Regions from separate parts of the Pseudoalteromonas marina genome, predicted to be linked through region 1. Evidence: riboswitches for the same ligand, from Rfam matches in the RefSeq annotation. Region 1 holds a riboswitch; the other holds the start of a gene.

Evidence for each region. A riboswitch is a leader RNA that binds a small molecule or an ion and turns the genes downstream of it on or off. The one in region 1 is predicted to bind lysine.
Region 2: another riboswitch for lysine. It lies ahead of lysC (lysine-sensitive aspartokinase 3); the one in region 1 lies ahead of dapA (4-hydroxy-tetrahydrodipicolinate synthase).

What each region holds. Positions count from the first base shown of each region.
Region 1 is NZ_AHCB03000007.1:528,488-532,612, forward strand. Features, by position in the region: gene PMAN_RS13605 (protein adenylyltransferase SelO) at 1-708, opposite strand, end outside; gene PMAN_RS13610 (DNA-3-methyladenine glycosylase I) at 711-1,415, opposite strand; lysine riboswitch at 1,607-1,803, shown strand; gene dapA (4-hydroxy-tetrahydrodipicolinate synthase) at 1,932-2,816, shown strand; gene PMAN_RS13620 (2,3,4,5-tetrahydropyridine-2,6-dicarboxylate N-succinyltransferase) at 2,832-3,572, shown strand; gene PMAN_RS13625 (PLP-dependent decarboxylase) at 3,572-4,125, shown strand, end outside.
Region 2 is NZ_AHCB03000005.1:1,146,354-1,150,478, forward strand. Features, by position in the region: gene nhaD (sodium:proton antiporter NhaD) at 54-1,301, shown strand; lysine riboswitch at 1,412-1,584, shown strand; gene lysC (lysine-sensitive aspartokinase 3) at 1,660-3,039, shown strand; gene PMAN_RS05410 (4'-phosphopantetheinyl transferase family protein) at 3,193-3,948, opposite strand; gene PMAN_RS05415 (sodium-dependent transporter) at 4,089-4,125, shown strand, end outside.

The sequences.
Region 1 (4,125 bases):
AACAAACCCAACGCGCATCCAATTAATAATCAAGTTCACTTGATTGCTAATGACTGCTGTCAAAAAAGCGATATACCGCTCAGGGCCTTCACTCGTTATTTCAGGGTAATGGCGTTTAATTGCTAAATCAGCTAATTTTTTTAATCCCTCAGCATCGCCTTGGGTTGCTAAGTATTGAAACGAGCCAACACGAATATGGCTGCTTGCTAGGCGAGTAACAACAGCCCCTGGTTGAGGCGGATTACGGTAAACCGCTTCGCCGGTACCAACCACAGCCAAACAACGAGTAGTGGGAATACCTAATGCGTGCATAGCTTCACTCATTACGTATTCACGAATAGCAGGGCCTAATGCACATCGCCCATCGCCACCTCTAGAATACGGGGTAGCGCCTGAGCCCTTTAACTGAATGTCCCACAGCTGGTTTTTATCGTCATTTATAGCACCAAGCAAATGCGCTCGCCCATCACCCAAACGCGGCGAAAAGTGACCAAACTGGTGCCCAGAATAACCAAGCGCTACCGACTTTATTTGCTGTGATTCATTGCCTGCAAAGGTACTAGGGCGCAGCTGCGGCTCAACACCTATATTAAACTGCTTTGCTAACGCTTCGTTCCACAAAAGCAGTTGCGGAGCTGCAACGCTTGATGGTTGATCTTCTATTGCGAAATTATCTGCTATGTCTGTGTATCTCGGCACTAGTTTCATGGTTAATTTCCTGACTGTTGACGTATACCTACGCGATTGTCACCCACACCATAGGCCACAATTAAACTTAGCTCTTGCATACTTAAACCACTTTGCTTTTGCATTTCGTTAAAAAATGCCTGCGCAGCAGTGAGTGATTTTTTAGTTTGCAGCCCACCATCAATAATTTTATGTGCCCTTAGGTAACTCTCTACATCTCGCGAAAGTAAAAAAGTGTCTTTGCCAAGTGCTCTTAAGGCATAAGGGCCTGTATTACCGCCTAATCGGGCACCGTGTTTTTTTAAATGCGCCCATAAACCAATAATATTATCTGTTGGCCACTGGGCAATAAACTTGCTAAAACTGCCATATTCCTGTGCTATTTCGTGGATCATGTAGGCATTTTCAGGAATTGTTTTCACTTTTTTATAATTACGAATAATACGCTCATCACTCGCTTTTTGCTCGAGCATATCGGGCGGCATCATTAATAGCTTATCAACGCTGAATTCCCAAAAAACCTCTCTAAAGCCCGGCCATTTGCTGTTTATTACCGACCAGTAAAAACCACTTTGAAAAACTTTTCGGGTAAATTCTTCAAGCCAATCGTCGTCACTTAACGTGCTTAATGCTTTTTTAGATAAGGGTTTTGCGAGTAATAACTTAAGCATTTTTTCAGAGCCTTTTCGCTCTACTGCTCGCTTATAAATATCGCTAAATTTTTCCATACTTATTAAATACCTCGCTGCTCATAGGGTTAGTTTACGAGAAAAGCAGCCAATACGTAACCACCCACATTTTCGATGAACTAATCTGTACCCTGCAACTTGACACCTAGACGGCTAAAATGTTTTAATCGCCGCAATTACCCTATTTAAATTGTATTTTGTTAAACCTTTTGCGGTTAAACAAAATACAAAGGGCTAGAAGAGGTGCGTTATTCAGGTAGCGTATGTTAGGAGCGCAAACTCCAGTGAGCATACGTCAGGGGAATACCGCCGAGAGGTAAACGCTTTTGCGAAGCAATTACTTCGGGCGACTAGGTTGAATCCTAGCGACTGTCACCAATAGCTGTTTTAAAACAGCTTATTAGTTTGGTGGAGAGCTTCTGGTCTTAAATAATAAGGCCTTGCGCCCTATTATTTTAAGCCCATTCGCTCTTCGAATACTGTTCGAACGACGTTAATGCGGCTCACATCATACAGCCCCTTTAATATCTCGAACACCTTATAGGTTCGTAAGAGATGATCAATAATTTCAATTTAAACGACTACGCACTGTGGACAGCGCTTGTTACGCCGTTTGATCAACAAGGTAATGTTGACTACGACACGCTCACAACACTTGTTAGCGAACAAGAAGCAGCACACAACGGTATTTTACTGCTCGGTAGTACAGGTGAAGGCTTAGCCCTTACGCTTAAAGAGCAACAAGCGATTGTTGAGCATGTGTGCCAATTAAAACCCAGTGTACCGCTTATGGTTGCTGTTGGTGGTAGTAATTTAGCTCAACAAAAAGAATGGGTTAGCTACTGTAACCAATTACCTATTCACAGCTACTTATTAGGCTCGCCTCTTTATGCAAAACCAGGAGCTGTAGGTCAAACTCTTTGGTACGAAAGCTTGTTAAACGAAAGCGCGCATCCGTGTATGTTGTACAACGTACCTGGGCGCAGCGGTGTAAGCATTCCTATCGAAACCATTGAAAACTTAAAAGCGCACCCAAAACTGTGGGCCTTAAAAGAAGCCAGTGGCAACATCACCCAATTTGAAGCATACCGACAAGCCGCGCCTAATTTAGCGCTATACAGTGGCGACGATGCACTTATGCCCTACTTCGCACAAGCTGGCGCAAAAGGCTTAGTATCGGTTGCGGCAAACGCATGGCCAAAACAAACGCACGAGTTTGTAAAACGTAGCCTAAGCGGTCAACACCCCAATTTATTTGCTCAGTGGACTCGCGCTATTAATAGCCTATTTACTGTAGCAAACCCTATCCCCGTTAAAGTGCTAATGCACCAACAAGGCCGCTTAAGTAGCCCGTTGTTGCGTCCGCCTTTGACGCATCTTGAGTTAACGCAAACCGATTGCATTACCACTGCAAACGACACCATTTTATCTTGGCATTAAATACAGGTTTTTATAATGAGCTGGTTAGAACTACTTAATAATTTAGAATCGGGCGCAGTACGCGCAGCATCACAAAACGAAAGCGGCCAATGGGAAGCCAACGTAGAAGTAAAACAAGGCATTTTAGAAGCCTTTAAAAATGGCACTAACACCGAGTTTGCAGGCGGATTTGTTGATAAGCACAACCTTGCACCGCAAGAGTTTAGCACTGACGACGGCGTGCGTATGGTACCAGGTGGTTCAAGCGTTCGTCGTGGTGCCTACGTAGCTAAAGGCACTATTATTATGCCACCAGCGTACGTAAATATTGGCGCATACATCGACGAAGGCACTATGGTTGATAGCCACGCATTAGTGGGTTCGTGCGCACAAGTTGGTAAAAATGTGCATTTAAGCGCAGCTGTTCAACTTGGTGGTGTACTTGAGCCAATCGGGGCAAGCCCAGTAGTAGTTGAAGACGATGCGTTTATTGGCGCCGGTTGTGTCATTGTTGAAGGCGTAGTGGTTAAAAAAGGCGCGGTACTGGCACCAGGCGTGCGTTTATCTGCAACCATTCCGGTATACGACTGCGTTAACGAGCGCCAGCTAGATAAAGGCGAGCCAATTCCAGAGTACGCCATTGTAATACCGGGCTCTCGCCCTGCGTCTAACGAGTGGGCTCGTGAGCAAGGCCTAAGCATGTCGTGTGCGTTAATTGTTAAATACCGCGACGAGCAAAGCGATGCATCATTATTGCTAGAAGAGGTTTTACGATAATGAGCTTTTTGAGCACGCCAATCAAAACCGCTGTTAATAAGCTTACTCAGCAACTTGATACCCCTTTTTTTGTTTACGACCTAGATAAACTAAACGCACACCTTACCCGTTTAGTTGCACAAACCGATGTAAAGCTTTGGTATGCTGTAAAAGCGAATCCGCTGTCTAAGGTTATTCAAAGCTTAGATAGCGCAGGCTTTAACTTTGACGTAGCAAGTAAAGGTGAACTTGAACAAGTACTTGCACAAGGTATTAGTTCGCAGCGCGTGCTCAACACAGGACCTGCAAAGAGCCCTAAACAAATTAAACACTTTATCGAGCGCGGCGTACGTATTTTTGTTGCCGAAAGCCTCAATCAAGTGCGTTGGTTAAACCAACAAGCGCAGCTGCAAAATACGCAGCTGCAAGTTTTATTGCGTGTGCAACTACGCTGGCCTGAAGGTGAAAAAAACCCACTAGGCGGCGACAGCCTTACTCCGTTTGGGCTTGGCTGCGATGAATGGCAAGCGCTCAATACTGGCGATTACCCAGCACTTAATTTTGATGGCCTGCA
Region 2 (4,125 bases), on a different contig from region 1:
AGAGGGACTTTACGTGTGTTCTTTAAAACAATATCAAAGGTTATTTAATACCCATGGTTTCCACGATTATTCTAACCCTGATAGCGATCGGATTTTTATTGATTGTTATAGAAGATATCATCCATGTAAATAAAGCTAAAACCACGCTTTTTTTTGGCACGCTTTGCTGGATCCTCCTGTTTATTTTCCCTTTGCATGGGCAAAGCCCAGAGCAAGTACAAGAACTCCTTAACGAAAATATTTTAGAGATAGCATCGCTGTGGTTGTTTTTAATGGCCGCCATGACCTTTGTTGCTTATTTAAACTCAAAAGGGTTTATCGAAAATATTGTGCACAGAGTAATGCCAACAAGTATTAGCGAACGCAAGCTGATGTTTTTGGTTGGGGTATTTGCCTTTTTGTTTTCGTCGGTTTCAGACAACGTAACGGCTACGTTAATATCGCTTGCTGTAGTTATGTCGTTAAAACTACCGCCTAAAAAGCTTATAAAATATGCCACACTTATTGTGTTTGGTGTTAACTCCGGTGGTGTGTCGTTAATTACCGGTGACGTAACAACCTTAATGATATTTTTAGATGGCAAGGTAACCATTGCTAACTTATTACTGCTTATTGCGCCTGCATTTATTAGCGTTATGCTGTTAGCAGCAATGCTAAGTATTGGCATGAAAGGGGATGTAACCTTTTCAAAGTCTGGAAAAAAACGCATAGAAAAAACCGACATCACCATAGCAGTTATTTTTGTATCTACAGTAATAAGTATACTTGCGCTAAGTGTAATTTACAGTGTACCGCCTTTATTAACTTTTTTATGTGGTTTATCAATCATGTTTTTAGTGGCGCAATTTTTAATGCGCAAAAAAGACATAAACAAAAACATTATCGACTACGTACGCGACATAGAATACGACACCTTACTGTTTTTCGTCGGGGTTTTATTATTGGTAGGTGCATTAAAAGAGATTGGAATGCTAAGTAAGTTTACCGACCTTTACACCGTTATGGCGCCACAGTACGCTAACTACTTAATGGGTATTTTATCGGCTGGGGTTGATAACGTACCGCTCACTGCTGCTTTACTAAAAGCGAATATAGTAATGAGCCAGCAAGATTGGTTATCGTTTACTTATGCAACCGGTGTTGGCGGATCTATGCTAATTATTGGATCGGCTGCGGGTATTATTGCTATGAGTAAAGTAAAAGAGCTAACATTTATGAGTTACTTACGTTTGTCGCTCTATTTGTTAGTAAGTTATACCGTGGGTTATGCGGGCGCTTATTACATGGGCGGGTTTGTTTAAGTTTTGCTTAACAAACCGCATTAAAACGCTTGACAGCTAGACGTCTAAACGTTAACTTTCAAACCCCACTTTATAGTGGGGTTTTGTTTTATTAGCCATTGGTTAATACAACATTCAGAAGAGGTGCGATACTTAGGTATTTAATGGTAGGTGACGAACGCCCATAACCATTAAAGAGGGAAGTACTCGCCGAGAAAACCAACGTTACGTCGATGTTGTTTTTCGGTTTATGGGGCTGAATCCTCAAAACTGTCACCAATCTAGGTGGAGAGCTTCTGGCAGTGGATTTACCTTCAAGCATTCACTTGCCAAGTTCTTCTTGTTTTATCGCGGTTTGGATACCGCAAAAGGAGACTAAATGACTACCCAATCAGTGCCGCAAACAGTATCGGACGTTAAATCAGATTACATCGTTGCCAAATTTGGCGGAACCAGTGTGGCTAACTTTGATGCGATGAGTCGTTGTAGCGAAATTATTGTTGCCGATAAAAGCGTGCGTATTGTCGCTGTGAGCGCCAGTGCCGGCGTAACTAATCATTTGGTTGCACTGTGTAAATCAAGCATCACCCCACAGCAGCGCCAAGAACACATTGACGGCGTGCTAGCCATTCAACAGGCTATTTTAGATGAGTTATCGCTTGATGCCGATTTAGCAGTAGGTTTTAACGAAACGTTAAAAGCATTTCAAACGCTAGCGCTTGAAACACTGACAACTGATCAGCAGCACGATGAGTTACTTAGCTTTGGTGAGCGTTTATCGTCGTATTTATTTGCGCAAGTGCTGCGTTTAAAAGGGTTAAATGCCGATCGCTTTGATGTACGCCAAGTACTTAAAACAGATAGTCAGTTTGGAAAAGCAACGCCAAATGTAAGCGCAACTGCACAAGCTGCTAAAGAATATTTGATCCCACTGTTAGATGACCAAGTTATTGTAACCCAAGGTTTTGTTGGCAGTGACGAATTTGGACAAACAACAACGCTTGGCCGTGGTGGGTCTGACTACAGTGCCGCTTTACTTGCTGAGGCAATAAACGCCAAAAGCGTACATATTTGGACTGATGTTGTGGGTATTTTTAGTACCGATCCGCGATTATGTGTAAAGGCATCGCCCATTGCTCGCTTAAGCTTTGATGAAGCCGCTGAAATGGCTACCTTTGGTGCAAAGGTATTGCATCCAGCTACTATTTTACCCGCTAGCCGTAGTCATATTAATGTGTTTGTTGGATCAAGCCGCGAGCCTGAACGTGGTGGTACGTGGATAGAGCGTGAAAAATCGCAGCAGCCAGGAATTCGCGCGGTAACCCAGCGTAAAAATCAAATTTTGCTCACCCTTAAAAGCCCTGAAATGCTATTGGCTAGTGGCTTTTTAGCCCGTGTATTTACTATTTTAAGCGAGTTTAATATATCGGTTGATTTGGTAACTACGTCTGAAATTAGTGTAGCAATAACGCTTGATAATGCACCTAACGCGTCGCGCCCAGAGCTCGACCAAGCGTGTTTAGATAAGCTTGCTGAATTTTGCCATGTATCGGTTGAAAACAACTTAACACTGGTGGCACTTATTGGCTCTGAGATTCAACTTCGCCAACACGAAATGAACTTAATGCAGGTATTAAGTGACTTTAATATTCGCTTAATTTGTCATGGAGCAAGTAAGCACAACCTATGCTTTTTAGTCGAACAAAGTGAATCTGATAATGTGGTTCAGGCTATTCATAGCCGTTTGTTAGAAGCTTAACCAGCAATACTAATTCGTGATAATACTTAATCATTTTTAGGGGCTAAAAGTGTCGCTATCTGCGTTAAAAAATTCTCATTTAGAACAACTAAATAACGAATTTTTTGCCTAGCTATCAACACGTTTATCTATCCTCAAAATAGATCACTTAATTTAGCGGATTGGTATAAGCGAGACATCGGTTAACAAAAAGCACCGCCAGTCGGTGCTTTTTTTATGCACTAAGGTTAAATCAAACGTCTCTGTTTGCGTGTTTACTACTTGGCTGCTTGCGGCAAAGCTTACTAAGGTTAATTCGTTAAATACGTTGGGACTAAGTAATTTCGCAATAGGGCGGCTAGTTGCTTTAGCTAATGATTCTTTCAATGTCCATATTCTAAAAAAGGTGTTGGCCTGGCTTTGAGTATTAGGTTGCGACGTAATTAACGTCACTTCGTCTGAGTGGTAAAAATGCTTGGCTAGTTTTTCAAACGGGCGCGTTAAGCTAATTTTTTCAAGGTCGAAGCCAAACGTCTCGATTTCTAAATTTAAAGCAACCCCAACAAAACCATGAGAGTGCGATATACACGTATTAATAACGCACTCGTTAATATGCAGCTCTAATTTAGCTGTGGATTGGTTAAAGCTTGTGTTAATGGCATTTAATGGCACATTTGAAAATTCAGGGAGGGTAGATTTTACAAGCAGTTTTAAAAGTAAACGGCTTGCTACATATTCTTTTTTAGCTATTTGGTTTTTACGGCGGTTAATAACGGTTAATTCAAATTCGCTGAGTAAGCTCGCCAAGTTGTAATTAGCCAAACTAAGTGTATTAGCGTCGAACAACAAAACGGTACTTTTGCCTTTAGGTAAATTGGCAAAATCTGTTGGCGTTATGGTTAAGGCGTTATTAAAAAAATGTGCGGTCATATCAGCTCAAAAAGTAAAAAGTCGTTGTTATTGTGAGCAGTTAACGCGACAAACAAAGGCTGAATACAATTTTATTACTCAGCTGGCATTAAATATGGTTTAATTCACAACAATCAAAATAATAACAGATTTGTAGATGTATGGCACAAATGCGTGATGGGTTTCAAAGCCGACTTG